3 regions of the Azospirillum baldaniorum genome follow, and region 2 is predicted to be linked to each of the others. Evidence: riboswitches for the same ligand, from Rfam matches in the RefSeq annotation. Region 2 holds a riboswitch; each other region holds the start of a gene.
The links. Region 2 has a riboswitch for cobalamin ahead of Sp245p_RS27775 (dihydroneopterin aldolase). Riboswitches for the same ligand answer to the same signal wherever they lie in the genome.

Region 1: another riboswitch for cobalamin. It lies ahead of Sp245p_RS33755 (energy-coupling factor ABC transporter permease); the one in region 2 lies ahead of Sp245p_RS27775 (dihydroneopterin aldolase).
Region 3: another riboswitch for cobalamin. It lies ahead of Sp245p_RS20470 (TonB-dependent receptor plug domain-containing protein); the one in region 2 lies ahead of Sp245p_RS27775 (dihydroneopterin aldolase).

What each region holds. Positions count from the first base shown of each region.
Region 1 is NZ_CP022262.1:517,545-527,207, reverse strand. It holds gene Sp245p_RS33785 (acetyl-CoA C-acetyltransferase) at 1-576, opposite strand, end outside; gene Sp245p_RS33780 (alpha/beta fold hydrolase) at 689-1,948, opposite strand; gene phaR (polyhydroxyalkanoate synthesis repressor PhaR) at 2,419-3,084, shown strand; gene Sp245p_RS33770 (hypothetical protein) at 3,233-3,457, shown strand; gene Sp245p_RS33765 (glutathionylspermidine synthase family protein) at 3,541-4,692, opposite strand; gene Sp245p_RS33760 (glycosyltransferase family protein) at 4,876-6,807, opposite strand; cobalamin riboswitch at 6,952-7,190, shown strand; gene Sp245p_RS33755 (energy-coupling factor ABC transporter permease) at 7,363-8,043, shown strand; gene Sp245p_RS33750 (superoxide dismutase) at 8,109-8,876, opposite strand; gene Sp245p_RS33745 (hypothetical protein) at 9,004-9,378, opposite strand; gene Sp245p_RS33740 (Ig-like domain-containing protein) at 9,515-9,663, opposite strand, start outside.
Region 2 is NZ_CP022260.1:236,441-246,103, forward strand. It holds gene Sp245p_RS27730 (hypothetical protein) at 1-97, shown strand, start outside; gene Sp245p_RS27735 (Ros/MucR family transcriptional regulator) at 222-626, opposite strand; gene Sp245p_RS35205 (response regulator) at 774-1,157, opposite strand; gene Sp245p_RS27745 (helix-turn-helix domain-containing protein) at 1,475-1,753, shown strand; gene Sp245p_RS27755 (DUF3891 family protein) at 2,437-3,330, shown strand; gene Sp245p_RS27760 (bleomycin resistance protein) at 3,358-3,741, opposite strand; gene Sp245p_RS27765 (Kelch repeat-containing protein) at 3,924-5,045, opposite strand; gene Sp245p_RS27770 (acyl-CoA thioesterase) at 5,310-5,681, shown strand; cobalamin riboswitch at 5,866-6,090, shown strand; gene Sp245p_RS27775 (dihydroneopterin aldolase) at 6,397-6,798, shown strand; gene metF (methylenetetrahydrofolate reductase [NAD(P)H]) at 6,795-7,679, shown strand; gene scpA (methylmalonyl-CoA mutase) at 7,698-9,663, opposite strand, start outside.
Region 3 is NZ_CP022254.1:1,359,099-1,368,761, reverse strand. It holds gene Sp245p_RS20510 (isocitrate lyase/PEP mutase family protein) at 1-468, shown strand, start outside; gene Sp245p_RS20505 (extracellular catalytic domain type 1 short-chain-length polyhydroxyalkanoate depolymerase) at 478-1,716, opposite strand; gene Sp245p_RS20500 (CopG family transcriptional regulator) at 1,810-2,229, opposite strand; gene Sp245p_RS20495 (hypothetical protein) at 2,567-3,385, shown strand; gene Sp245p_RS20490 (hypothetical protein) at 3,382-3,978, shown strand; gene Sp245p_RS20485 (hypothetical protein) at 3,997-4,776, opposite strand; gene Sp245p_RS20480 (TerC family protein) at 4,975-6,021, opposite strand; gene Sp245p_RS20475 (hypothetical protein) at 6,682-7,140, shown strand; cobalamin riboswitch at 7,195-7,413, shown strand; gene Sp245p_RS20470 (TonB-dependent receptor plug domain-containing protein) at 7,530-9,458, shown strand; gene Sp245p_RS20465 (ABC transporter substrate-binding protein) at 9,455-9,663, shown strand, end outside.

The DNA.
Region 1 (9,663 bases), on a different contig from region 2:
GCCCGACTTCTGGGCGGCCTCGGCCTTCTGCTGCGAGGCGGCGGCGAAGACGTCCTGCTCCTCGCGGGTCAGCTGCCACTTCTGGGCAACGTTCTCGGCCGTCGTGCCCATGTGGTAGCCCTTGAAGGCGTCCATCAGGCCGTCCTTCAGCATGGTGTCGAGCATCTCGGCGGCGCCCATCTTCACGCCGTTGCGCAGATGCATGACGTGCGGGGCCTGGCTCATGCTCTCCTGGCCGCCGACGACCATCACCTCGGCGTCGCCGTTGCGGATCGCCTGATAGCCGAGCGCCACCGAGCGCAGGCCCGAGCCGCAGAGCTGGTTGATGCCGAAGGCGGTGGCGGAGGCCGGGATGCCGGCGTTGACGGCGGCCTGGCGGGCCGGGTTCTGGCCCTGACCGGCGGTCAGGATCTGGCCCAGGATGACCTCGGTCACCTCCGCGGCGTCGGTCTTGGCGCGGCTCAGCGCTTCGCGGATGGCGATCTCACCCAGGTAATGGGCCGGCACGCTGCTGAGCGCCCCGTTGAAGCTTCCGATGGGAGTACGCGCTGCGCTGGCGATCACAACCTCGGTCATGTTGACGCTCCTCAGATTTTGTCAGTTTTATTATCGTGTCAGTGGGCCGCACGGAGTGGGAAAAACCTTATGCGCGGATTTCCCGCAATGCAAGACACCTGACTGGCTGCGGTTATCCTGCCGCACTAAGCCATTCGGCCAGGGGGCGCCAGACGCCTGTTTCGGCACCGGCGCTGACCACCATGCCAATATGACCGAGCGGCGGCCTGATCATTTGCGCGCTGTCGATTGATCTTGCCAAGGCCACCGCGGAGGACGGCGGAACAATACGGTCGCGCTCCGGGATCAGCGCCAGGACCGGCATGCGCAACCGCGCCGGCTCCACCGGCTGGCCGGCGACCAACCACGCGCCGCGCGCCGTGTCGTTGCGCCCGTACCAGCCGGCCAGCGTGTCGCGCGCCACCCCGGCGACCAGCGGCACCCCGTCGTTCAGCCAGTCCTCCAGCGACACGAAGGCGAGCGCGGCGCGGCTGTCCGGATCCATGCGGGCGAACTGCGAGAACTTCTTCAGCGCCAGCAGCGGGTCGAGCTGGGCGAACAGCCCCTGGAGAACGTCCACCGGCAGTTCCCCCCAGGCGTCGAGCAGCGGGCCGAAGGGTTGGAAAAAGCTCGCGGCGCGGCGGGCCATGCCCGCGTCCTCGGCGTGGAAGTCCCAGGGGGTGGCGAGCAGGCCGAGCGCCGCGACCTCCTTGGGGCGGCGCTGCGCCAGCGCAGTGGCGAGCAGCCCGCCCATGCAATAGCCGACCACCGGAACCGGCCGGCCCACCGCCTCCACCACCGCGGCGAGCGCGCGCTCCAGCCGCCCGGCGATGTAGTCGGTCAGACTGTAGCGCCGCTCCAGCGGGCCGGGCATGCCCCAGTCGATCAGGAAGGGGCGCAGCCCCTGCGCGGCCAGCCAGCGCATCAGGCTTTTGCGCGCCGACAGGTCGAGGATGTAATGGCGGTTGACCAGCGACGGCACGAACAGCACCGGCGCGCCGGTCGCCGGGCCGAGGGCGCCGTAGTCGAGCAGGCGGGACGCCCCTTCCGTCCACAGCACGGGCGGGTCGGGAAGGTCGCGGCGGTAGGGGTGATGTCGGTAGCGCTCGATCCCCGTCAAGGCGAGGGAGAGCTGGCGGCGGACCTCGCGGTCAACCGCTTGGGCGAACGCGTCCCCGTCGGTTGCGGCGATCCGTCGGCGCAGGTCCTCCGCCCGCTCCCGCAGATGCGGCTTCCATGGCAGCGAGCCGTTCCTCAAGTGCGGCAATGCGGCGGAGGAGCTGAGCAGTGTCGCCGCCACCGTCGCCAGATGCAGCGCCAGGGGCCGCGGCCCCAGCCTCGGAACGGGCCGCGGGGCGGCTTGCGGGGGGATCGTGGCGTTGTCCCCGGTCACGCGGCTCTCCCTCGCAGGACGGGTGAGATGGAGCCGGCGTCGGATTCCAGCCGGTGCCCGGCGGGCTGGTGTAGGCGAAACCGCCCGGCCCCAGGACGAAGGGCGCCATCGCCGCGGCGCCCTGCGCCATCATCTGGAACAGGCGGGCGGCGGCATCGGCCATCTCGGGATCGGCGGCGCAGGCCGCCCATTGTTCCTGCCACAGGTCGAGGTACCGTTGCGCGAGCGTTTCCAGGGATGGGGTGTCGGATTCGGACGATTCGGCCATGGCCGGGAGTATATGAGGGAGGCGGTGCCCTTGACCAGAGCCGCGAAGGACCGATCGAAAATGCCGCAAATCCCGAATTATCGGGGCGGCGCCCACCTGGGGTCGCAGCGCTGCGGCACAGCACTGGACAGGGTGCATTCCTTCGAGTAGTCCTTATATCTGGAACATTCTCGCCGCACGACCCTTCTTGAAAGAAACAGCGATGGCCGACAAGGAAGACCAGAAGTCCGCGACGATCACGATCAAGAAGTACGCCAACCGGCGGCTCTACAACACGGCGACCAGCAGCTACGTGACGCTCGACCATCTCTGTCAGATGGTCAAGGACGGGCTCGACTTTGTGGTCTATGACGCGAAGACCGGGGAGGACATTACCCGCTCGGTGCTGACGCAGATCATCGTGGAGGAGGAGAGCAAGGGCCAGAACCTGCTGCCGATCAGCTTCCTGCGCCAGCTCATCGGCTTCTACGGCGACAACATGCAGTGGATGGTGCCGCGCTACCTCGAATATTCGATGCAGTCCTTCTCGCGCAACCAGGAGCAGATGCGCGACTATTTCCAGAACACGCTGGGCGGGATGTTCCCCTTCGGCCGGCTGGAAGAGGTCGGCAAGCAGAACATGGCGATGTTCGAACGGGCCATGCGCATGTTCTCGCCCTTCGGCGGCGCTGAGGACGGGCAGCCCGGCGAGCACCCCGCCGCCCCGCCCCGCCCGGCGGCCCCCGGCCCGTCCGCCGTTCCGCCCAACGGCGCGGCCGCGGCGGCCAGCCACACCTATGAAGAGCTTCAGAAGCAGATCGACGACCTGCAGAAGCAGATCGCCAGCATCGCCAAGCCGGCCCGCCCGGCGAAGCCCGAAGGGAAGTGAGCGGCGGCGCCGCCACTCGCATCGACGGCCATCGCGTTCACGGCGTTGCAGCGCAGGGCGGGGAAAGTTCCCCGCCCTTTTCTGTTTTTTCGGCACCAGTGGCCCCCCCGGCTGTTTGTCCAACGGAACGGTCCAGAGGAGGAACGCCATGAAGACCGAGCTGCAGATGTCGATGGAACTGGAGGTTGCGGACGCCCAGGACGCCCAACGGTTCGAAGAAAAGCTGCGCGGCTGGCTGCGCCACCAGAGTCAGGTGGTGTCGGTGTCGGCCACCCACAGCGGCGTCGGCAATGACGTCGCGTGGCGGGACGCCCGCCGGGCGGCGTTCGGCTCGCCGTTGCCCAATCCCTTCGCGCCGGGCCGCGGCCGCTGAGGACTGCCGGTTGATCGCTGCCGAAGCGCCCGCCCTGCGCCTCGTTGGAACAGGGCGGGCTCCTTCCACCCCGTGAATGCGCGTCAGCTGCGGAAGATGTGCGGCACCATCGCCGCGTCGGAGCCGACCCGCGGTTCCGCCGATTCACGGACCGACATGCCCAGGCACTTGTCCCCGATGATCCAGCAGTGCAGGAGCGCGTGGACGCCCTCCTCCTCGAAGATCGGCGGGGTTTCCAGCCAGACCCGCCCTCCCGGATACTCGGCGCTGCCGGTGTCCGAAATGGCGCGTCCGTGCGCCGTCATGCGCTGGGCCGCGTCGTCGAGCCCGAACAGGCTGCGCTCGGTCACCGCGTCGCAGCCGGCCAGTTCCTCAGGGTCGAGCGCGGCGCGGCACAGGTTCGGGTGGCGCGGGTAGAGCGACCAGAGCGTCGCCAGCAGCCCGTGGTTCGACATCGGCCAGCACCACAGCGGCGACAGCATGCTCATGCCGCCCATCCGCAGCTTCTGCAGGAAGGCGTCGTCGGCCAGCCCCTGCCAGGGGTAGATCTTCGCCAGCCAGGAGGCCGCCCGCCCCTCGTCGTCAACGAAGCGCTGGCCGTCCCAGCCCAGGCTCTGCAGCGGCAGCAGATGCGTGGCGATCCCGGCCTCCGCCGCGGTGGCGGCCAGATAGACCAGCTCGCTCTCGCGCATCGGGTCGGGGGTGGCGCAGGCCAGATGGACGAGCCCGCGGCCCGGCATGCCCGCCGCCAGCTCCTCCCAGCGCTCCACCAGCCCCTCGTGCAGACCGTTGAACTGGTTGGCGTCGCCCATCAGGGCCTCGCGCCAGTTGCGCTGGATGATCGAGGCGGCGAACAGCCCCTCCGGCGTGTCGTAGTTGCAGGCCAGCAGCTTGACCGAATCGCGCCCGTCATAGGCCAGCGTCAGCCGCCCGATCAGCGCGCCGGCCCGCTCGTTCAGCCGCCCCGCGGCCCAATAGTCGTTCCAGGAGGCCTCCAGCAGACGCGCCACGCCGCCGCGGACTCCCAGCCGGGCCAGCGCCCGCCCGTCCACCATCGCGCGCAGCGCCTCGCGCAGCATGGTGTGCAACTCGTCGGCGACGCTTTCGATCAGGTCGATCTGATGGGCGGAGAACTCGTACCGCACATCCTCGCGCCAGAAGGCGCCGGCGCTCATGGCGCGGACGCCGTAGGGGTATTTGCGGAGCCCCGGACGCCAATCCGCACGGGGTTTCATGACTGCTCTGCGCATCGTGTGCTTACCGGGCCGCCGGATTCAATCCATGGTTTTGCCCCGCTGCGGCGCGCCGCTTGCGGCCGTCCGGGATTCGGTGGGGGCGGATCATTGCGGCGCAAACGCGCCAACACAAGCGCCTTGCGCGCCTGCCCTTCCGTTTTTCCACGCTTGCTCTCTTCGATCTCACAAGCGGGCGCGGTCGGCCAGCCAAGCCGCGATGGCGCTTTCCATCGCCTCGGCAGTCGGGGCGCCGTGCTCCGGACCGGTTCCCACCATGGGAAGCTTGGCCGCCATGGCAATGTCCTCCACCGGGGCGCCGGTCCCGACGAACAGGTCGCAGCGCCGCAGCAGGGCGCACAGCCCGTCGAAACCCAGCCGCCCCACCGCGTTCAGGCAGGCGCCACCGGTTTCCCCGGCGATGCGCGCCGCGGCCCCCCTGGCGGCCTCCTCGCCGACCAGGACCAGGGCGGTGTCTCCCCGCGCGGCAAGGCGGCGGCACAGCTCCGACAGGCCGCCGGTGCCGACGGACGCGGACAGGCCGACCGCACAGCGCCAGCGCGCCGGAACGCCCGCGGCCAGAAGCGCGGCGGCCGCCCGCTCGCCGGCGGGGGAGGTCCAGACCTCCGTGGCGGGGTCCGCCTCCCCGGCGGTCAGCGCCCCCAACAGGACAGCGGGAGCTGGCGCGACGTGGGTCAGGAAGGCGTCGGCGTAATAGCCACGCACCGGCCGGCCGACCCTGCAACCGAGGCGGAGCGGCGCCCCCGTATCCTGCATCAGGCGGTTGGCGAAGCTGGCATCCTCACCCCGGACCGGGTTGATCGTCAGGTCGAAGGCACCGCTGAATTGTTGGCCGATCTCCTCGCGTACGGCGGTCACCAGCGCGTCGTCGGGCGCCCGCCCCGTCAGCGACGGCAGGGTGACGCGCTGGTTGACGTAGGGGCAGAGGGCGAGCGCCGCCTCCGCGTCCGGCGTCGCGAAGACGGTGATGCGGGCCAGCGGCAAAGCCCGCCGCAACTCCCGCAGGACACCCGACGCCCGCAACGCGGCGCCGGCCCCGTCCAGCAGGAACACGCCGACGCTTTGGATCAGGTCGGTCGGGAAGGGCGGCGGCTCGCCGGGGACGAGCGTGCGGCGGCGGACGGCGGGTCCGGAATTCCGCAGCAGCGCCACCGCCGGGGCGGTCGAGGCGCCCCGCGCCGGCGGCACGAAGCCCCAGCTTCCGTCGGCGTCCGGGCGCGCCAGCGGTTCCACCAAGGCATGCTCGGCGCGGGCGACGGTCGCTGCGTCGGTCACCCAGGGGAAGAAATCGCGCAACGGAAGGGTGCCGTTGCCCACCGACCGCCCGGCCGCCTGGAGGGACTCCCACCGCCCGACCGCGCCGTCGTAGCCGTAATAGATTTCCTTGAACGCGACCTGCTGGCGCGTCGCGTAGGCGAAATGCTGGAAGACGAGCCCGCTCACCGCCGTTTCCTCATGCAGGAAGGGGTTGGCCGCGCCGAGGTCGCGTTCGGACCCGTCGGGCTGCGGCCGCACCAGCCGGGGCGGGACATGCGAGTGCCAGTAATCGCCCGGCCGGTACCGCCAAGTGCGCAGCCATTCGTAGGCGCGGTAATTGCCGTACTGGTCCAGCCGGTCAAGAACCAGGGACGGGCCGACGAAGAAGTGGCAGAGGTACAGCGCCGCCGTGCGCGACGGCGAGTCGAGGAACATCCGGCGCGCGCGGGCGATCTGCTCCGCCGTCCACAGCTCGTCCGCATCGACCTGCCAGAGCAGGCATTCCTCCGTCATGGCGGCCAGCGGCGCGGTCACCATCTCCACCTTGCCCTGCCAGAAGACGCCCGGCGGCTTGCGGTAGACCGACACGCGCCCGGGCTCCTCCGCCGCGATGCGGTCGAGATACTCCGAGGTTCCGTCGCTGCTGCGCCCGTCGCGGTGAAGGTCCTGCGGGACCCGCCCGCCCCGTTGCGCGCACCAGGAGGAATCGCGGACCTGCTCCGCCACCCCCTCCACGACGTGCCAATGCCAGGGGAAGGGCAGTTGGCGGAACACCTCCAAGTGGTAACGGATGAAGGGATCGCCGTTCAGCACGATGGTCAGGAAATGAACCGGTAGCATGCCCGCAACCCCGTCCTTCGCCCATTGATCCGGCCTCGCGCAGTCAGCCGGACCTTGTCGGTTCCGCGGGAGTGGTGTCAAGGAAGCCGTGCGACTCCCCCGATGGGTCGCCATCCCCCTCTTGACGGCGGGGGACCCCGCCCCTACCCTGGCGCCGGTTATGGTTCCCCGCGCCCTCCGGTCGCGGGGCTAAGAGGGAAGCCGGTGCGCCGCCCCGCAGGGGGAGAAACGGCAAATCCGGCGCTGCCCCCGCAACTGTGAGCGGTGAGCGGCCTCGTCCTTTCCGTGTCACTGGCGCCGCCTGCGGGAACGGGCGCCGGGAAGGCCGGACGATGCCGCCTTGACCCGCAAGCCAGGAGACCTGCCGTAACCGAACGTACGTCCTCGGGCGGGGTGCCCCGGTGGTCGCTTGCCGATGTCCGGCCCGACGGCCGCCCGTCTTCCGCAAGCCGTCCCCCGGTGCGCCCATCCAGGGGGCCAAGGGGGTTGCGATGCCGGTGCCTGCCAGCAACGACGCCCTCCCAACGCATGGCAGACTCGGAAAGGGCATAGAGCATGCACATCGAACCCGGCGTCGTCGACGGCGCCAAGATCGCTCTCAGCTACGCGACGGCCGCCGGCGGCTTCGCGATGGCCGGAAAGCTGGCGCACAACGACGTCCGCAACAACGGCGGGGTCGCACCGCTGGTGCTGCGCAGCCTGATCGCCACCGCGCTGGTCTTCAGCTTCTTCGAGGTGTTCCCGCACCACCCCGTGGGCGTGTCGGAGGTTCACCTGATCCTCGGTTCGACGCTGCTCCTGCTGTTCGGCGCCGGTGCGGCCTCCATCGGCCTCGCCGCCGGCCTGCTGATCCAGGGCCTGTTCTTCGCGCCGTTCGACCTGCCGCAGTACGGCATGAACGTCACCACGCTGCTGGTCCCGCTGTGGGGCATCAGCCTGCTGGCGAAGCGGATCGTCCCCGACGCCACCCCCTATGTCGACCTGAAGTACTCGCAGGCGCTGGCCCTCTCCACCGCCTACCAGGGCGGCATCGTCGCCTGGGTGGCCTTCTGGGCCCTCTACGGCCACGGCTTCACCGCCGAGACCATGACGGAGGTCGCCTCCTTCGGCGCCGCCTACATGACCGTCATCATCGTCGAGCCGCTGGCCGATCTCGCCGTGCTGGCCGTCGCCAAGGCGCTGCGCCGCCAGAGCCAGGGCCCGCTGTTCAACATCCGCCTTCATCAGGGCGCCTGACCGGGCCTCTGGACCAGATGGTTCGCAGGAAGGGTGGCGGGGATGTCCCCGCCGCCCTTTTTTGTTCAGATCACCAGCTCGCCCTTCCGGATCGCCGCGTAGCGACGGTTCACCGCGCCCCAGTCGACGACGTTCCACCAAGCCGCCAGATAGTCGGCGCGCCGGTTCTGGTACTTCAGGTAATAGGCGTGCTCCCACACGTCGTTGCCCATCAGCACGGGCACGCCGTCCATGGCCGGGGAATCCTGGTTCGGCCGCGCGGCGATGGCCAGCTTGCCCGACGACGGGTCGGCGGTGACGAAGACCCAGCCGCTGCCGAACTGCCCCGCCCCCGCCGTGTTGAAGCGCGTCTTGAAATCGTCGAAGCTGCCGAAGTCGCGCGTGATGGCAGCCCCCACCTCGCCGTCCGGAGCGCCGCCAGCGTTCGGCCCCATGATGCTCCAGAACATGCTGTGATTCGCGTGACCGCCGCCGTTGTTGCGCACCGCTGTGCGGATGCTTTCCGGCAGTTCCGGCACGCGCTTCAGCAAGTCGGCCAGCGGCATCGCCTGAAGGTCGCCGTGGTTGGCGAGCGCCTTGTTGAGGTTGTCGACGTAAGCCTGATGGTGCTTGTCGTGATGCACGCTCATGGTCGTCGCATCGATGTGCGGTTCCAGCGCGGCGGGCGCGTAGGGCAGCGGCGGCAGCGTGAATCCCTTGCCGCCCGGAGTTTGGCCAGCCGGCGTTTGGCCCCCTGTTGTTTGGGCCAGGACGAAGCGCGGCGCCACGGCCAGCACCAGCGCGGCGGCTCCGGCGGAGAGCAGCAATTGGCGGCGATCCAGGCGAACGGACATGAGACCTCCCATTGTGTGTTTCGTGCCGAACAGCGGGGAAGCGACAGCCTCAGTGCGCCCCGCGCCTCACTCAACAGGGCAATGGGCGTACTCACTCGGTACCGGCGGACCGCGCACCGCCCGTTTCTTACAAGCGCGCCTTTCCAGCCAGTCCGGCGGACGCCGAGAGGGCCATGCCCATCGCCACGGTCCGCCAGCGCCCCAGGCGGAACCGGGACGGGGCCGCCACCGGCTTCCGGACCGGCACGACTGGTGCGGTTCCCATCGCCTCATGAATCTTACGGGCGCGGCGCTCCCGAAGCAGCAGGCGCATCACCTCCTCCTCCGTGACGAGGCGTCCAGCCTTGGCCGAGGCGAGGCTGGCGGTGTCCTGGAGGGCGGCGACCTGCGCCAGGGTGCCGGTCAGCCCCTTCGCCGCGGCGGTTTCCAGCGCTTCGCGATGAATGGCGAGGATGAACGGCTTCAGCCCTCGGTCAGGCGATCCGTGCGGCGATGTCGGCATGGCGGAATGGCTCCGGGGATTCGTTCGATCGGGTAAGCCATCATCCAACCGATAACCCCATGGCGGCAAAGCCCCCTAAGGATTAGCCCCCCGAATCCGTTCGGGGAGGCTGGCGCAGAACGGCGTTTATGCCCGCTCAGCCGAACCAGCCGGCGACGTTTCCGGTCTGGCCGAGGATGGTGATGCGGTTGCCCCCGCCGACGTCGAGCGTGGTGTTGCCGCCCTCCACCCGCGCCGAGCGGATCACCGCGCCGAGGTCCATGCTGGCGTCATAGAGCGCCAAGC
Region 2 (9,663 bases):
GCCGTCCCGTCACGTCGATTTCGAAACGTTGAGCCGCCTGCTGCGCCAGTTCGATGTCGCTCTGGACCGGCGTCGGGAGCAGAAGTCAGCGTTTTGATTGTTCAACACCATGACGACGTCGAGCGATCGCCGCCAACGCTTCTGGGGCAGGAGATGCCCGATGGGGCTGTGCAGTCCAAGCCGGAACCCGAGACGGAGATCCGACAAGCGGGCGTCGCCCTTTATGGTGCGTTCCGTAATCTCCGTCCGGTTCGACCGAGTCCCCGCGCCTTGGCAAGCGCGGAGCAGGACGCTGCGTGGTTTGGAGCGGTCATCGGGTAGTTGTCCGGCAGTTTCCAGCGCGCCCGGTACTCCTCCGGCGACAGGCCATAGACGGTTCGTAGATGGCGCTTTAGCATCTTCAGCCTCCGGCCGTCTTCGAGACAGACGATGTAGTCGGGAGTCACCGAGCGGCGGATCGGCACCGCCGGTTCCCGTACGAGGTTAGGCGGTTCCGCGGGCGTGCCAAGGGTCGTCAGGGCCCGGCGCACGGCCGCGATCAGCGGCGGCACCTGCTCGACACCGACACGGTGGTTTCGGACGTAGGCGGCCACAATCCTGGTGGCCTGCTCGAGAACATCGGTCATGGCACAGAGCACTCGGCGTTGATGTTGCATACTATTGTATGCAATCGTTGCTGGCCGGTCAAAATCCATATTCCTTAAATGGCTTTTTGACCCTTTCGTGACGTTGCTGGGCACAAGGGCCGCTTCCACCCACGCGCTTGAGCGCTGTCACGAAAAGCCAAGCACAGTCTGGATGGCCGCGATGACCGGCGGGGGACTCACCGGTTTGGCCAGGATGACAATGCCGGCTTCCGTTGCGTCGCGCAGTTCGTCGAGGGCAGTGTCGTCCGGGGCGCCGGTCATCATGACCACCGGCAGCGCGGGGCGCGTTGCCCGTAACCGCCGGATCAGTTCCCGTCCGTCGAGGCGGGGCATCTGGAAATCGGTCATCAGCACGTCGACGGGGCCCTGGGCCTGGAGTGCGAGCGCCTGCACGCCGTCGTGGGCGAGCGTGACGTGGTAGCCAGCTTCCTCCAGGATGGCGCGCAGCGCCCAGGCGACCAGCACGTCGTCCTCTGCGATGAGGACGTGGATGGGCGTGTCCTTGGTCATGGCTGATGTCCTCATTGCCCCTCGGGATGTGCCGGTTCGTACCGGCCGCGCGCCGACGATCACCGCTTCTCTTCGATCCAGGCCGGCCGTGTCCTCCATACCGTTGTCGGCTCCTTCCCAGGCGTTTGCCACCACGTGAGGATGGGCGATGCCGGTGGCGGGGTGGGGCGGGTATGCGGTCCCTCCATCACCACTCTGTGGCCGGGAAAAGGCGGTGGACCATTTCGGCTCGGGAGTGTATCCCCATCGGCATTGCAATGCGACTATAATAGTCGTCTTTGTGGCGCCGGACGCGCGCTTCGGGAATGTGATCATCGATGATCACACCCAGGCAAATACGGGCGGCGCGGGCGCTCCTCGGCTGGACGCAGGAAATGCTGGCGGACACGGCTCTGGTCGCCTTGACCGCCCTGAAGCGGCTTGAATCGGACCGACTTGACGTGCGCGACACGACGCGCGACGCCGTGCGCAAGGCGTTGGAGGAGCATGGCGTCATCTTTCTGTCGTCGGCCCGCGGCCTCGGCGTCATGCTGGTCGATCAGCCGGAAGACAAGCCCGCTGCGCCGCTGGAAACGTCCGGGCAGAAGCGCGGCTGACCGCCCGTCGCCCGGCCTTTCCATTTCCCGTCTCCTTTGACCCCTTAAGGTTTCGTCCGTACGGGAGCTTATGGCCGCCGCGTGGCGGATCAGGACGACGGCTCCAGGTGGGGCAGAAGGCTCCTTGGACCCCGCAGCCCGCGGCACTGGAGTGGGGGCGCTGGTTCAATCCCCGGCATCTGCTCAAACCGGTCGACAGCGTTCCGCTCGTCGAAGCCGAAAGCGCGCTGCCACGCTCAAGCAGAAGACGTTGGCTTGGTGGCCTGACCCAAGCCAAGTGAGGGTCATGTGTGGACGGCCCCTCTGGCGCAAGAGGGAAATTCGTGGTGACTGGCCGAGAAGGATACATCTATGTGTCTGGCCTGTTGTTGCAGCCGCTGGCTGCTGGCCTTGACCTTGTCATCGTTCGCCCGCCCTGACGGGTCCTGCCTTGGCCGCCCTCCGGAGGAGGACAAGGAGCCCGTCCCCGCCGCGCCGGCGGAACCCGGGAACGCTGACGTCCAGCCTTCCGAGCCGATGAACCCGGCCTGACCCAAAGCGGGGCTTCTTCGCAAGGGGTTGGAGGTGCGCCTCATGCCGTCCCGGCCGCATGGGCTTTTTGAACCAAGCCAAAGAATCCACGGACGGGTCCATGACCGATTTGGCGTCATCGGGTAAGCGGGACGAGCGTTTCATCCATTCGGTTGACCGGCACGCCAGCATCCACCGAGACGATCCCTGGCAGCATCCGTTTACACGGCAAGGTCGCCGGCCTCGGGCTCGACCATGAGCTGGAGGAATTGACCATGCTGTTTCGCGATGTCGGCAAAGATGTGATCGCCATCCCGCAGCCGAGCCATGCCTGGCTGTCAGGCCAGTTGCTCCGTGCCTGGGGCAACGGGATCTTCGCTCCGGTCGTACCCTACGAGGAGGTCTGCCTCGGGGCGGAGCTGCATGACATCGGCTGGCTGTCCTGGGAAGCCGCCCCGACGCTGAACCCCCAGACCGCCCGCCCACACAGCTTCCAGGAACTCGGCGCCGCCATCCATACGAGCCTTTGGACGGAGGGTGTGCGCTGCGCGCTCGCGTTCGGGCGTTATCCGGCCCTTCTCGTCTCGCTGCACGCCGACACCATCTACGGCAGCTTTTTCGACTTCGCCAAAGCGACGCCGGAGGATGCCGCGCTGGTTCGCCGCTTCCTGGACGACCAGCACCGCTTCCAACGCGCCTGCATCGAGGCGCTGTCGGGCAACCCGCGTTACGCCCCAGCTCTCTCCCCGCCAGCGATCGAGCGCAACCGATTGCTTGTCGCCGCTGTGGACCGCATGTCCTTGCAGATCGGATGGGGTCTTACCAGCGAAGCGTGCATTCCCAATGTCCCGACCATCGGCGAGGCCCGGACGGAAATCCGCCTCCGTTCTCCGTCTGGCGACCCGGCGGAACTGGTCGTCGATCCATGGCCTTTCGCTGCCGACCATGTCGAAGTCGTCTGCGAGGGACGGCTCCTGCGCGGTCGTTTCACCGACGAGCGAGCGATGCGTCAGGCGCTCGACCGTGCGGAGACCATCACCATCCCAACGGTGTTGAGGCACCCATAACGCCGATTCCCCGCTCGGGCTGGAGCCTTACGGAGTGTTCGGCGTGATGGGTGCGCCGACCCGCAACAGGTTGCCGTCCGGATCGATGTGGGCAAACTCGCGCAGGCCATAGGGCGTGGCGGTGATCGCGGTCAGGCGGCCATCGACTTCGGCAGCCTGCCATGAGGCATGCAACGCGTCAACGTTGTCGACGTAGAGATAGCAGGCCGCAACCGAGCGTGCTGGGTCCAGGTCGGGAACCCGCGCCAAGTGGAGGCTCACGCTGCCCCAGGCAAGAAACCCGTAAATGGGATCGGCGGCCGCTTCCTCGTAAGCGGTCGCCTCGAAACCAAGACGCCGGTAGTGGGCGAGCGCCGCACGGACATCCCGGACTGGCAAAATCGGTGCTACCCTCGCGAACTGAACAGCCATTGCCCTTTTCCCTCCAGTCTCCAACCACAGTCCATGATGCAAAAGCAGCGCGGCGGACCACAAGCTTGAGGAGGCTGATCGGTAGGGGCTCGAAAGCGGCATTGTGGCGAAAGGAGAACTTGGCGCTTCGCTTCCGTTCGTTCGTCGATTGGCGGGTGCCCGCACAGGGCGGTGCTGCAACATCACCCCAATGTGAAGGCTTCGTGCACGGCGGACTGGACGGAGCCGCCGAGGACCGCACCACCACCCGCTACATGGATCCAGTCGCCGATCGTCACGGCTCCAACCGCATGGCGCGGCGTCGGCATCGGCGCATGGTGTTGCCAGCTGTCGCTGCCCGGATCATAGCTTTCCATCTGCCCGAACACTTTTGCCTGCCGCGGTACCCCGCCGTTGAGAATTCCGCCTTCTCCCCCCATGGCGAAGAGGCGGTCACGGTAAACGACAAGCCCATGGCCCGACCGGGCCGTCGGCAACGGCGCCCGCATCTCCCATGTGTCCCGATCCGGGAGGTAAACGTGGTGCAGATCGGTGTTGTACTCGAACGTGTTGAAGCGGCCACCAACGACGTGGATCGCGCCGGCATGAACAACGCACCCGACATGATCGCGCGCCCCCGGGAGCGGTTTGCGGGCCGACCAGCGATCGGTCTTTGGGTCATAGACTTCGTGCCAACCGACGCTCGCCCGTTCGCTGGCCGGCTCCGATGCGCCACCGATCAGATGAATGGCGCCATCGAGTACCACAGCCGCCGCCGCACCGCGGGGGCGTGGCAGGGGCGCAATGGGGGTCCAGGCGTTGGTGGCCACATCGTAGGCGTAGGCGTTCGTATCGGACCGCCGGTTTTGCTCGATGAACCCGCCAAGCGCGTAGACGCGGCCGGCTTCTGCGGCGACCGCGACATGGTTGGCGCCACGCGGCAAGGCAGCGCCCTCATACCAGAGGTCGGCCACCGGGGTATAGATGTGGTGGTAGGCCCGATTGACGGCACCTTCGCCATAGCCGCCCACGACATGCATCCGTTCCGCACTGACGGTGGCCCAGGCCATTTCGCTGCGCGGGATTGGAAGCGCGGCACGGCTGACCCAACGACCTGGCGGGCCGGCGGGAGCTGGACTGTCGAAGACACGTTGCGCTTCCTGATCCGGCGTCAGATGGTGCGGCATGCCACCTTGGAGGCGAGCATAGGGGTCTGCGGCGGGCCGCAACTCCGGCAAGGGCGATTGCGCGTGTGACAATGGCACCCGGACAGCACCAAGCGCCAAAGCTCCAGCACTTGCGCCAAGGAATGTCCTGCGATCCATGTGACCTCGCTTTCTGCCTGTGTTGTCATGATGACCCCGGTTTCGCCATGGAGGCCCACCGCTTTGCACTGTTCGCAGATTTGCAGGATCATCGTTCCTGATTTCAGCCGTTTTAGCCATCGACCAGAACGCCCATCCATATAACGTGCGCGTCCGACACCTTGGAACGCGTGGTTGCAGGCGGATGCACACATGAACACCATCCCTCCCACTGCAGAAAGCCAGTTTCCCTTTCCAAACGGACGGGAAACCCGCTGCCTTGAGATGATTTTCCCCGAGCAGGCCAACCATTACGGCACGCTGTTCGGAGGCACGGCCCTCAGCCTCATGGGAAAGGCCGCCTTCATCACCGCCAGCCGCGCCGCCCGCCATGCGGTCGTGATGGCCTCCTCAGAGCGGATCACATTCCACACCCCCGTCATGGTCGGCCAACTGGTCGACTTGGTCGGACGGGTCGACACGGTCGGGAAACGGTCGATGACCGTCCATGTCTCCCTGGTCGCCGAGACTTTGGCATCCGGGGAGCGCCGGCTGGCCGCCGAGGGATGGTTCGTCCTGGTCGCCGTCGACGGTCATGGGCGGCCGGTTCCAGTCCCGGCCTTCCAAGACATCCAGCACGGCACGCAGCAGGGATGATCCGGAAAGCCCCCGGCGCGACGACTGGGAAAGACGAGGGTGGACACCGTGAAGCCTTGAGGCCTCCGACCGAAGCCAGCCGCAGGATGTCCGGATGCGCTTGATGCCGTTATCGTCGCAACAACGGTGTATAGAAACATAAAGATGTCTTTATGTTTCTCTTGACAGGATTGCGGCGTTGCGGTTGGATCGCGGCGTCATGGTTCTGCCGGTTCCGCTCGGGGCTGGGAGCTAAGAGGGAAGCCGGTGCCGCCAGATCCGATGGCCAGTCCGGCGCTGCCCCCGCAACTGTAAGCGGAGAGTCGTTTCGTCGCCTCAGCGCCACTGGTGCCTCGTTGGGCACCGGGAAGGCCGGACGGAATGGTGCCGACCCGCGAGCCAGGAGACCTGCCGTGACCGTTCGTTCGTCCTCGGGCGGGGTGTCCCGGTGGTCGCGTGGGCCGTGTCCGGCGTCTGTCGCTGGTCTCCTCTCGTGCGCCTGCTTGGGTTTCCTTTCCCGGACGTCCTTATTACGACACCGATCCGCTGGCCGAGCGCTTGGCCGGACAGGGGAGAACCATGTCGATCGTCTTCTGCAGGCTCGGTTACCCGTTCATGGGACCACGCCGCGACGTGAGCCGAGAGCGGCGTTGGACATCCGTCGGGCCGGGACGAACGACACCGCCAAGGCCGCCTGCCGGCCTTCGATTACCCTTCCGCTTGTGGAGAAACCGTCTTGGCCGGTTGCGGCACCTATGTGATCACCGTCCGGGGTTTTGTCGCCCCTTTCCAGATCGGGGTCTACGCCCACGAACGTGGCCGCCGTCAGCGCTTGCGCATCGATGTGCGGCTGGTCGTCGAACGCGGCCGACCGCGTTTCCTCGACGACGTGGCGACCGTCCTGTCCTACGAAGGGTTGGTCCTGGCGCTGGAGAAGCTGGCCGACGGGCCACACACCCAGCTCCTGGAATGCCTGGCGGACCGCATCGGCGACCTCTGCCTTGCCGACCAGCGCGTCGTCGAGGCCGAGGTGTCCATCGAGAAGCCCAACGTGCTCCCGCAGATCGATTCGGCCGGGGTGACCATCACCTACCGGCGGGACGACGCCGTTCAAGCCGCGCCGGGAGCGCTGTCATGACCGCCCCTCTGTCCGCACCGCCGTCGATCAGCTTCGAATTCTTTCCGCCGAAGACGGAGTCGATGGAGCAGGGCCTGTGGCAGTCGATCCGGCGGCTGGCCCCGTTGGCTCCAAGCTTCGTGTCGGTGACCCACGGGGCCGGCGGTTCGACCCGCGAACGCACCCACGCCACCGTCTGCCGAATCCAGGACGAGACCGGCCTTCCGGCGGCAGCGCATGTCACCTGCGTCGGCGCGACGCGGGACGAGATCGACACCATCGCCCACAGCTACTGGAATGCCGGCATCCGCCATCTGGTGGCACTGCGCGGTGACCCGTCGGACATGCCCGGCGGCAGCGGGCGTTGCGAACCGTCTCCCGGCGGCTACGCCTACGCCGCCGATCTGGTGGCGGGAATGAGGCGCATCGCCGATTTCGAGATCTCGGTCGCCGCCTATCCGGAGTCCCACCCGGAAGCGCCGAGCGTGCAGTTCGACCTGGACAACCTGAAGCGCAAGGTGGACGCCGGGGCGACCCGTGCCATCACCCAGTTCGTCTTCGACAACGACGTCTATTTCCGTTTTCTCGACCGCTGCGCCGCGGCGGGCATCCATGTGCCGGTGATTCCCGGCATCCTGCCGATCACCAACGTCGCCCGTGCCGTGGAATTTGCTGCCAAATGCGGCGCCTCGATGCCGGCCAGGCTGGTCGAAACCTTCGAAGGGTTGGACGACGACCCAGAGACCCGCAGGCTCGTCGCCGCGACGGTGGCGGCGGAGCAGTGTCAGGCCCTTCAGGCTCAGGGCGTCCGGGATTTCCACTTCCACACCCTGAACCGTTCCGATATCACCCTCGCCACCTGCCACATGCTGGGGATAAGGGCCGCGGTTCCGGCACCGTGATCGCCACACGCGCCACGGCTACGCCGCCTTCGGCGCGTAGCCGTGGCGCTCGTTGAGGATGCGCAGCAGGTCTACCGCCGCCTCGCTGATGACGGTGCCCGGCGGGAAGATCGCCGTGGCGCCGGCGGCGTAGAGCGCGTCGTAATCCTGCGGCGGCACCACGCCGCCGACCACGATCAGGATGTCGCCGGCCCCGTGACGCTCCAGCTCCGCCTTCAACTGCGGCACCAGCGTCAGATGGCCTGCCGCCAGCGAACTGACGCCGACGATGTGGCAGTCGTTCTCCACCGCCTGCCGCGCGGCCTCCTCCGGCGTCTGGAACAGCGGCCCGACGTCCACGTCGAAGCCCAAGTCGGCGAAGGCGGTGGCGATCACCTTCTGGCCGCGGTCGTGGCCGTCCTGGCCCATCTTCGCCACCATAATGCGCGGGCGGCGGCCATCCCGCTCGGCGAACTCCGCCACCAGCGCCCGCACCCTGGCGATGGCGTCGGACTGCCGCCCCACCTCGCCGGCGTAGATGCCGGTGATGGTGCGGATCTCGGCCTTGTGACGGCCATACACCTTTTCCAGCGCGTCGGAGATCTCGCCGACCGTGGCGCGGGCGCGGATGGCGTCCACCGACAGGGCCAGCAGGTTGCCGTCGCCGGCGGCCGCCGCGTTGGTCAAGGCCTCCAGCGTCTGGCGGCAGCGGATGGGATCGCGCTCGGCGCGCAGCCGTTCGAGCTGGGCGATCTGCTGGGCGCGGACGGCGGAGTTGTCCACCTTCAGCACCTCGATGGCCTCCTCCTGCTCCAGCCGGTACTTGTTGACGCCGACGACGGTCTGGCGGCCGGAATCGATGCGGGCCTGGGTGCGGGCGGCGGCCTCCTCGACGCGCATCTTGGGGATGCCGGTCTCGATCGCCTTGGCCATGCCGCCGGTCTCCTCGACCTCGCGGATGTGGCCCCAGGCGCGGGCGGCCAGTTCGCGGGTCAGCCGCTCGACGTAATAGCTGCCGCCCCAGGGGTCGATCACCCGGCAGGTACCGCTCTCCTGCTGGAGGAAGAGCTGGGTGTTGCGGGCGATGCGCGCGGAGAAGTCGGTCGGCAGCGCCAGGGCCTCGTCGAGCGCGTTGGTGTGAAGCGACTGGGTGTGGCCCTGCGTGGAGGCCATCGCCTCGATGCAGGTGCGCGTCACGTTGTTGAAGACGTCCTGCGCCGTCAGGCTCCAGCCCGAGGTCTGGGAGTGGGTGCGCAGCGACAGAGACTTGTCGCTCTTCGGGGCGAACTCCTTGATCAGCTTGGCCCACAGCATGCGGCCGGCGCGCATCTTGGCGACTTCCATGAAGAAATTCATGCCGATCGCCCAGAAGAAGGACAGGCGCGGCGCGAACTGGTCGATGGTCAGCCCGGCGGCCAGCCCGGCGCGCGCGTACTCCACCCCGTCGGCCAACGTGTAGGCCAGTTCCAGGTCGGCGGTCGCCCCGGCCTCCTGCAGGTGATAGCCGGAGATCGAGATCGAGTTGAACTTCGGCATGTGCTGCGAGGTGAAGGCGAAGATGTCGGAGATGATCCGCATCGACGGCTTGGGCGGGTAGATGTAGGTGTTGCGGACCATGAACTCCTTGAGGATGTCGTTCTGGATGGTGCCGCTCAGCTTGTCGGCGGACACCCCCTGCTCCTCGGCGGCGACGATGTAGCCGGCCAGCACCGGCAGCACCGCGCCGTTCATCGTCATCGACACCGACATCTGGTCGAGCGGGATGCCGTCGAACAGCGTCTTCATGTCGAGGATGGAGTCGATGGCGACCCCCGCCATACCGACGTCGCCGGTGACGCGCGGGTGGTCGCTGTCGTAGCCGCGGTGGGTGGCGAGGTCGAAGGCGACCGACAAGCCCTTCTGCCCGGCCGCGAGGTTGCGCCGGTAGAAGGCGTTGGATTCCTGCGCGGTGGAGAAACCGGCGTACTGCCGCACCGTCCAGGGCTTGTCGACATACATCGTCGGG
Region 3 (9,663 bases), on a different contig from region 2:
CTGTACGAGTTCCATCACGCCGTCGAGCGGGTGGCCGCGGCGGCGGAGGCGTTGCGGGGAACCGGCGTCCTCCTGACCGCACGTTGCGAGTCCCTGCTGGTGGATCACCCGGCGACCGTCGAGGAGGCGTTGCGTCGCTTGCCGGCCTACGCCGCGGCGGGAGCCGATGTCCTCTACGCGCCGGGCTTGCGGACGCCGGACGTCATCAAGGCGGCGGTCGACGCCGTCCACCCGAAGCCGCTCAACCTGCTGGTCTCGTCCCCGATCGGCCTGTCGGTGGAGCAGATCGCCGCCCTGGGCGTCCGGCGCATCAGCCTGGGCAGCGGCCTCAACCGTGCCGCCTGGGGCGGCTTCCTGCGGGCGGCCCGGATGCTGGCCGACCACGGGCGCTTCGACGCCCTCGGCGAGGCCGAACCGTTCGATGCGCTCAACGGGTTCTTCCGGACGCACGGCCGGCAAACACCCTGAACGACCGAACTATGGCGCGGATGACCGGCGTCGCGGGTTTTCGAGGAAGAATCGCAGCATCTCCCGTGAAGCGTCCGGCCCCCGCGGATCGGTGTAGGAGCCGGCTGGGCTGCCTCCCGCCCAGGCGTGTCCGGCGCCCTGGATCGTCCACTGCTCGCACAGCGCATGACCGGAGGCGTCCATGAGGAGGCGACGGGTGTAGCCGTGCCCGCCGGGCATCCGGCCATGCTCCACCGTCGTCGGCGCCCCCGCAGCACTCGCCCCGGATTGCGCGATCACGTCGTCGGCGTTGCGCGGATGAACCGTGCTGTCGCGGTCGCCGTGAAAGACGATGGTCGGCACCGGCCGGGCGAACGGCCGTCCCGTCGCTCCACCACCCTGACGCATGGCCGCAAAAGCGGAGGGAAGGTCATGAGCGGCGCCCTGGGGAAGGCCGGAATGCACCCCGATGGCGGCGTAGAGATCGGGATAGGCCGCTCCCAGGATGGCCGCCGCCGCACCGCCGGCCGAGAGCCCGGCGACGAAGACGCGGTCGGCATCGACGGCATGGTCGCTCATGACCCGCCTGGTGATCCCCGCGATCAGCGAGGGCTCGCCGTCGCCACGCCGCTGGTCGGCGGGGTTGAACCAGTTCCAGCACCGTTGGGCGTTGGCCGAGGACGGCTGCTCCGGATAGACGACCAGACAGCCATGCTCTTCCGCCAGTTGGTTCATCCGGGTGCCCGTGGCGAAGTCGTCCGGCGACTGGGTGCAGCCGTGCAGCATCACCACCAGTGGAAGCGGTTGGCCGCCGCGGCGGTTGGCCGGAACGTAAAGCTTGTAGGAGCGCGTCCCGGCCGTGTTGCCATAGGACGCCGCGGTGAAGGAGGCGCCGTCCGGCAACGGATCGGCGGCCGGACGGGCAATGCCGCCCATCCCAAGGTCGAGTCCCGCCGGCATGGCGCGGGCGGCGAGGCCGCGCAGGGTCTCGCCCAGGCCAACCCGCGGTCCGGGATGGAGCCGGCCGGCAAAGGCACCGGCGGGCTTGAAGGCCGCGGCGCGGCGCGGTGGTGCGTCCGGAAGGTCCGGCGGGGTGTCCACCCGCAGCGGCTCGACGTCGATGACGGTCGGGCCGGCACCGGGAGGCGCGTCGGGTGTCCCGGACGTCCCACGCAGCAGGCGTTGAATGAGGGCGGTTGCGCCGGTGAGGTCGCCGGCCCGGGTGAGGCGCAACGCCTCGGCCATTCCGGCAGGGACGCGGTCGGTCATGTCGGGTGCTTTCTGTGCTCGGACGGGGGCGTGCGGGGCAGCCCCGCCCGTCGTCTTTCAGAAATCGTCTTTCGGAAATGCGGCCTTGCGCCTTCAGCGCATGCGGTCCGCAAGGGCCGCCTTGACGGCGCTGCTGGCGTGCAGCGCCCCCAGCACGGCGATCGAAGCGATGGTGGCGCGGGCGAGGTCCGGGGTGACGTCCTGGGCGATCGTGGCCAGCCCGAGGACACGGATGTCGAGCATCTCCCCGGCATCCCGTGCCGCCTCCAGATCACCGCGGCTGTAATGGCGCAGGCCGAGATCGACGCGTTTGCGCGTCACCGCCTGCCGCAAGGCGTCGCCATGGCGGTCGATCTGGTTGCGGATGGCGGTGCGGATGAGGTCCGTGCGGTTCGCGTAGAACCCTTCCTGCACCAGCAGATCGATGTGGCCGAGATCGACATAGCCGAGATTGATCGTGATCTTCTCGCTGTCCCCAGCCTTCGGCTTTTGATCGCGGGCGTTTTCAGACATCCCACTACCATCCTTCCACCATCCACTAGGATGGTATATGGAGGGGACGACGCACCGAACAAGGGGGAGAGCATCGTCAGGATGACGAAATGTCCACGCCCCGTCGGCATGCTCGGTCGGCGGCGAGGCAACGGACCGGCACACCGGTCCCGACGATCCCGGTCGCAGCTTTGATGCGCATTCATTCAACGCACCCATCTCGAACAATGGATCGCACGGGTTGTTGACAACTCCCCATTGTGAAATACTGCCACGCCCATCCGTTGAGGCGTGCCCTGCGGCGGACAGACCAGAATTGGCGGGCCATCGTCTTCAGGATCACGGAAAGGCAGGCAGGATGCGCTCTGGACGACCGAACGGCGGCCGCGGGCCGGACGCCGCTCTTGATCTGAACACGGCGTTCGATCGGCGCGACACTCTGTTCACCCGGGCCGCGGAGCAGATGTCCGACATCGTCGCCAACCCGCCGAGCGGCCCCCACGCCTTCGACCTCCTGAACGGCGGCATCCGCGAATTGTCGAGCCTGATGATCCGGCAGCTGCCCTTGACGACGGCGCGCGAGGCGCGCCTTGCCCACGCCCTCTGCCAGGAGGGGATCGTCGAGGACACCAAGGCCCTGGCCCTCGGGGAGGGCGTGGCGTTGTTCCTCGACCGGCTTCAATCCGCCGCCGATCATGCGGGCATCGGTCCAGCCGCGCTCCCCGCGTCTGACCGCGATCACGCGTTGATCCGCCTGGAACGGCATGTGCAAACGATGGCGCAGGCCCGGCACGGCGCACGGGATGTCGACCTCCATCAGGCCCTGGACGCCATGGCGGCGACCCCTGCGCAAGGCTTGGAGGGTGTTCTCGCCAAATTGCGGGCGTGCCGCACCGCGATGGCCGACCAGGGGAACCGCGCCGACAGGGTGGCTCCTCTGCTGAACGATGCCGTGGCGGTCCTGGAGCGTATGGCGCTGCGGGAAGCCGTCGCCCGCTTCGACAGCGCGGCCGACGCCTTCGAGGCGGCGATGCCGAAGGCCCTGCCGAGCAAGCCGACCGAGCGGATGCTCGCCGCCGGGGCCAAGGCGGGGAGCGTGGCCCTGGACGCGGCGCGGCGGATCTATCAGGCGATGGCGTCGGAGTTTCTGTCGCCGAGGAAAGGGGTCGGGGAGTGACGGACGCCTTGCCCATCACGCCGTCACTGGCCGCTCCCTTGAAGAATCGCAGCGGCAAGCACCGCGGGGCTTGGCCGTTTGCCCGTGGCTTGGTGAACATCCTGCGCGGCGGCCGCGGCGGCCCGCCGCCCCAGCAACCGGCGGAGACCCAGGTCGACATCCACCGCCAGCCCTTGCGAACGGCGCTGGACTGGCACCAGGACATGGTCGCCTTGTGGAGGCGGCACCCAACCTTCGGCCCGGGCCTGCACGACGACCTGAAAAGCACGGGTCTGCTGCCGCGCTGCGTCATCCTGACGGCGCGGGACGGCGGACCGCTGTGCTTCCGCTACATCGGCGAGCCGACCCGCCGGGTCTTCGGCGACCGCTGGGCCGACCAGAACATCGGCAAGCCCCATCTCGAAGACGTGCACGGCGCCTACGCCCAGGCCATCGACGCGCAATACCGGGAGGCGGTGGAGGGCGGGGAGCCGGTGTACAACCATCTGGTGATCACCGGACTTCCCCGGCCGCCCGTCAATTACCGGCACCTCCTGTTCGGCTGGTCACTGGGCCATCGCCGTCAGGCCCTGCTGGCGCTGATCGATTCCTGAGCCGGATGGACCGGTCCTTCAGGCCGCCTGGGCGAGGTCCGCGGCGAGTTGCGCCAGATCGCCCAGGAACTGCGCGCGGCTGAAGCGCACGAGGTGCATCGGCAGCGTCTTCAGGCCGATCTGGTTGTAGGTGATGGCCGGCTCGTCGTCGATGTGGCGCGGCCCCATCTTCCGTTCCGCCCAGACCGGGACGATGTCCGGATCGACGACCGAGATGAACCAGGTCGGCGACCACAGCAGCCACGCCGCCAGCTTGTTCACCCGCTGGCAAATCGGGAACAGGCCGCGGCCCTGGAAATCGGGGCGCGTCCATCCCGCGTTCGTCCACACCACCTGCCCCCGCGTGCCGTTGGCGGTGTCGGACGTGCAGGTGCACCATTCGCCCTCCGGAGCCTGCACGGCGGGCTCGTCGTAGAACACCGTCATGGCGTTGAAGCGGTCGCCGATGGACTGCGTCGTGCAATCGTAGAGCAGCCCGGCCTGGGCGGTGACCACGTCGCCGGAGGGGGCTCTCCCGCAGATCCAGAAGGCGTTGGCCGGCGTCAGGGAACGGCAGGCCGGATGGGCCGCCGGAAGCATCGGCTCCCAGGAGCCCGCGGCCACCGCCGCCTCGTTGACGCGCACCAGCGCCGGCATGTCGAACTCGACGGAGAGCGCCACTCCCCGGCCGGCCGCCAAACCGACGAGTTCGTCGCGGGCGGCCTGGAGCAGGCCGGACAAAGGTCCCGACGGGACGGGGAGAGCGGAAAGGGCGATGGAGGCCGGTTGCGTGCCGATAAACCGCGTGCTGGCAAACATGGATGTCTCTTCCGTGGGTTGGAAAGGATTGGCGTCAACCGCCAAGCGGGGCGCGATCCGCCCCGCACATCCACATCATCGTCGCTGCCCAGCCGGTATTACTACTTTTGCGGATGCCCTTGCCCGGAAACGCACGGGGCGCCCGATCCACCGGACCGGACGCCCCGACTTTTCCCTGATGCCCTTTGCCCGGAGGCCTTACTGACCCTTGCCGTCCGAGGACACCGCGGCCGTCTCGCTGGAGGAGGCCGGCGTGGAACCGCCGGCACCCTTCGCCGGACTGCCGGGCACCCACCAGCGGCGGGCCTCGCCGTCCGCGGCTTCCGGAGCCGCATCGGCGCGGGTCTTCAGCATCGAGAAGACGATGGAACCGCCGACCAGGAAGGCCGTGATGCCCAGCGCCACCGCCGTCGGCATCTTGTAGATGTCGATCATCAGCATCTTCGCACCGACCACCACCAGAACCAGCGACAGGCCGTACTTCAGGTAATGGAAGCGGTGGATGATCGAGGCCAGCGCGAAGTAGAGGGCGCGCAGGCCGAGGATGGCGAAGACGTTGGAGGTCCAGACGATGAACGGGTCGGTGGTCACCGAGAAGACCGCCGGGATGGAGTCCACAGCGAAAACCAGATCGGTGAACTCGATCAGGATCAGCACGAGGAACAGCGGCGTCATCATCCGCACGCCGTCGCGCATCACGAAGAACTTCTGCCCCTCGTAGCCGTCGGTCATGCGGAAGCGGGAGCGGACGAATTTGACGATCCGGTTGTTCTCCATGTCCGGCTCGTCGTCCACCGACATCAGCATCTTGATGCCGCTGAAGATCAGGAAGGCACCGAAGATGTAGATGATCCAGTGGAATTCCTGGATCAGCGCCGTACCCGCCACGATCAGCACGCCGCGCATCACCAACGCGCCCAGGATGCCCCAGAACAGCACCCGGTGCTGGTACTGCGGCGGCACCGCGAAATGCGTGAAGATCAGCGCGATGACGAAGATGTTGTCGACGCTCAGGCTGTATTCGATCAGGTAGCCGGTCAGGAACTCCAGCCCCTTCTGCGACCCTTGGAAATGAAAGACGCCGGCGGCGAAAATCATCGCCAGCGTGGAATAGGCCGCGCAGCGCATCAGCGCCTCGCGGCCGGAGATCACATGGGATTTCTTGGAAAATACACCAAGATCAAAGGCCAAAAGCACGCCAACGAAGACGGCGAAGCCGGCCCACATTAAAACGATCTGATCCATGGAACTGTCCCTTGCTTCATGCACTCCGCTCCCGCAAGCGGAGACGTCGATCGTCACATGAGCAGTCCGACATCACCGATGCGCCACGGCGGGACGCATCGGCCAGAGGGGCCCGGACTGGAATCGTGACCGCAAGGTCTGCGGTCAACGGACAAGCGCGCGCGACGGCTTTGCCGCGGCGCGCCAGAGCGCCCGCCTCCATCGTTTGCCGTGGAGGCGTGGCGGTCGTTCAGGAAGTTGGTTCGCTGCGGTCCATGCCGATGTCTCCCAAAGGCCCGTCGGGGACCGTCGTCCGGCGGTGGACCTTGTGGTGGAGCGGGACCCAGGGGGGAGGATAGGGCCAGCTTCCGCAAGGCCGCGCCAAAGCGACGGCTCTATGGGAAGTCCGACATCACAGCGCCGGGCGACGCTGCCAGAGGGGCCCGGACCTCACCCGTCATGTAGTCAGGCCCCCGCGCGGCGACAAGAGGGGTGCGCGTCCTTTCCGGACCATGATCGGCGCGATGGCCGCAGGCAACGACACCAGTCGGTTGATCGCCCATGGGTTGCCGGCGTTCCGGTCCGGGAGCCGGCTTTGCGAATTCCGTGTCGCCCATGGATGATTCCGCACCGGTGGGTTGTTCGTAGCGATTGACGGTAATTCACGGCAGGACACCCACAATGATGCGGCGTTCCATTTTGCTCGGCTGCCTGCTGGCGGCCGGATTGGCTGGTTGCGGCCCGCGTTTCGAGACGGTCGCAAGCTATTTTCCACCCGTCAGCGAGGCGGGAAAGCTCTGTGTCGCCCAGTGCAAGCAGGCACAGACAATCTGCCAATCCGCAAAGGAGCTGGCCGTTCAGACCTGCCGGGCCGAGGCGACGACCCGCGCCCAGGGCGAATATCAGGCCTATCTCCGTTCCTTGCCCAAGGATGCGGACAAGAAGAAGATCAAGACGTTCAGCGATTTCGACCGGAACCCCAGCTGCTACAGCAACCTCACCTGCTCCTCCGATTACAACGATTGCTACAAATCCTGCGGCGGCCGGATCGAAGCGCAGACCTATTGCGTCGGCAATTGCAAGGAGATGAATCCCCCCGTGCCGGATGGGTCCGCGGTCGGGCCGAGAACCACGCTCTGACACCGGTCGGGCGAGGATGGGCGGATTGCGGCTTGACCGGAGCCGTTCCGCCCGCGTAGCTTCGCACCCGACGGTTGCCCGAAAGGGCTGAAAATGGGAACACGGTGCGGACCCCGCGGCGATTGGCCGTGCGGGGGTTCTACGCCGAGGCTGCCCCCGCAACTGTAAGCGGCGAGTCGTCCATCGGAATGCCACTGGGATCGTGATCCTGGGAAGGCGATGGGCAGACGATAACCCGCGAGCCAGGAGACCTGCCGTCAGTCGTGGTCACACGCGAACACGTTCGGGCGGGGTGCACCGAAGGTCGTCGAACCGGGAGTCCGTTCGCGGAGCGTCCGGGGGGACTTCGTTCGCGGTGACGTGCCACCGGCGTCCCGCCCGAGGTCTCAATGAGTGTCCGCGTTCCCCGCCTTCACCGGACGGCGTCCTTCGCCGCCCTTCTGGGAAGCCTTGCCCTTCCCGTGTCGGCCCTCCCCACGTCGGCCTTCGCCGATTCCACCACCATCACGACGCTTCCGCCGGTCTCGGTGACCGCCAACCGCGTCCCCACCGCCGCCGAGGAAACCGGCAGCGCCCTGACCGTCATCACCCGCGAGGAACTGGAGCAGCGCCAGACCCAGCTGCTGTCCGACGCGCTGCGCGCGGTGCCCGGCGTCGCCGTCAACCGCACCGGCCCTATGGGCACCCTGACCCAGCTCCGCATCCGCGGGTCGGAGGGCAACCAGACGCTCGTCCTGATCGACGGGATCGAGGTGAACGATCCCGCCGCCGGTTCCGAATATGATTTCGCCAACCTGCTGGCCGGCGACGTGGAACGCGTCGAGGTGCTGCGCGGCCCGCAGAGCGCGCTTTACGGCTCCGACGCGGTCGGCGGCGTCGTCAACATCGTGACCCGCCGCGGCGCCGGCGCCCCCCGGTTCGGCGCCGCCGTCGAGGGCGGGTCCTTCGGCACCGCCGCCGGGCGGGCCTCCTTCGGCACCGGGACCGACCGTTACGACCTGTTCCTCAGCGGCCAGGGCGTCACCAGCGACGGTGTGTCGGTCGCCGACAAGCGGCTCGGCAACCCGGAGAAGGACGGCTACCGCAACGGCACGCTGACCGGAAACGCCGCCGTCCGCCCGACCGAGCACAGCGAGATCGCGGTGACCGGCCGCTACACCCGCTTCCGCACCGACACCGACGGCTTCGTCGGCGGGCGCGGCGCCGTCGATGACGGGACCAGCACCGCCGGAGAGCAGTATTTCGGGCGCCTCCAGGGCAAGATCGCCCTTCTCGACGGAAAGTGGGAGCACATCGTCGGCCTGACCCATGGCCGCCAGCAGCGCGACTACCGCGACGACGCCAAGACGGTGACCAGCCGCTACGACGGGCGCAAGACCAAGGCCGACTATCAGACCAACCTCGCTCTGAACAGCGGCCCCGCCGACCATGTGCTGACCGCCGCCGTGGAGCATGAGGAGGACAAGGCGATCAGCCGCAGCAGCTTCTCCAGCTTCGACCGCTCCATCGGCTCCACCGGGCTGGTGGGCCAGTACAAGCTGGGGCTGTTCGACCGGCTGACCCTGACCGGCAGCGTCCGCCACGACGCGAACGACCTGTTCCGCGACGCCACCACATGGCGCACCACGGCGGCCTATCTGATCGAAGAGAGCGGGACGAAGCTGCGCGCCTCCTACGGCACCGGCGTCAAGAATCCGACCCTGTTCGAGCTGTACGGCTACACCGCCACCTACGCCGGCAACCCGAACCTGAAGCCGGAACGGGCGCGCGGCTGGGACGCCGGCTTCGATCAGGCGCTGTGGGGCACGCGGGCCTCCGTGGACGGCACGTGGTTCGACCAGCGCATCCGCGACCTCATCACCGGCACCGGGCGGACCTCCGTCAACATGCCGGGCGAGTCCCACATCCGCGGCTTCGAACTTGGCCTGTCGGTGGAGCCGGTCGACCGGCTGACCATCCGCGGTTCCTACACCTGGACCGACGGCGAGGATTCCACGGGGGTGGAACTGGTGCGCCGGCCCAAGCAGCTCGCCAGCCTGACCGTCAACCACCGCTTCCTGGAGGACCGGGCGAACGCCAACCTCGGCGTCGTCTACAACGGGCGGTCCAGCGACTGGGCCTACGATCCCTTCTACAACCGGCAGGTCGTGAATCTCGCGCCCTACACGCTGGTCAACATGGCCGGCTCCTACGCGCTGTCCGAAGGAGTCGAACTCTTCGGGCGCGTGGAGAACCTGTTCGACCGCCGGTATCAGGAGGTCTGGACCTACGGCGCGCCGGGACGGGCCGGGTATCTCGGGCTGCGGCTGTCGCTGTGAGGCCCACCTTTGTCGGGCTGGCCGCCGCCCTCCTGCTGATCGCGGGAGGGCCGGCGGCGGCGTGGGAGGCGCCGCCCGCAAAGCCGCCCAGCAAACCACAGCGCATCGTCTCCCTAAATCTCTGCGCCGACGAGCTGCTGTTGCGGCTGGTCGGGCCGGAGCGCCTCGCCGCGGTGACGTGGCTGGCGCGCGATCCCCGCGCCTC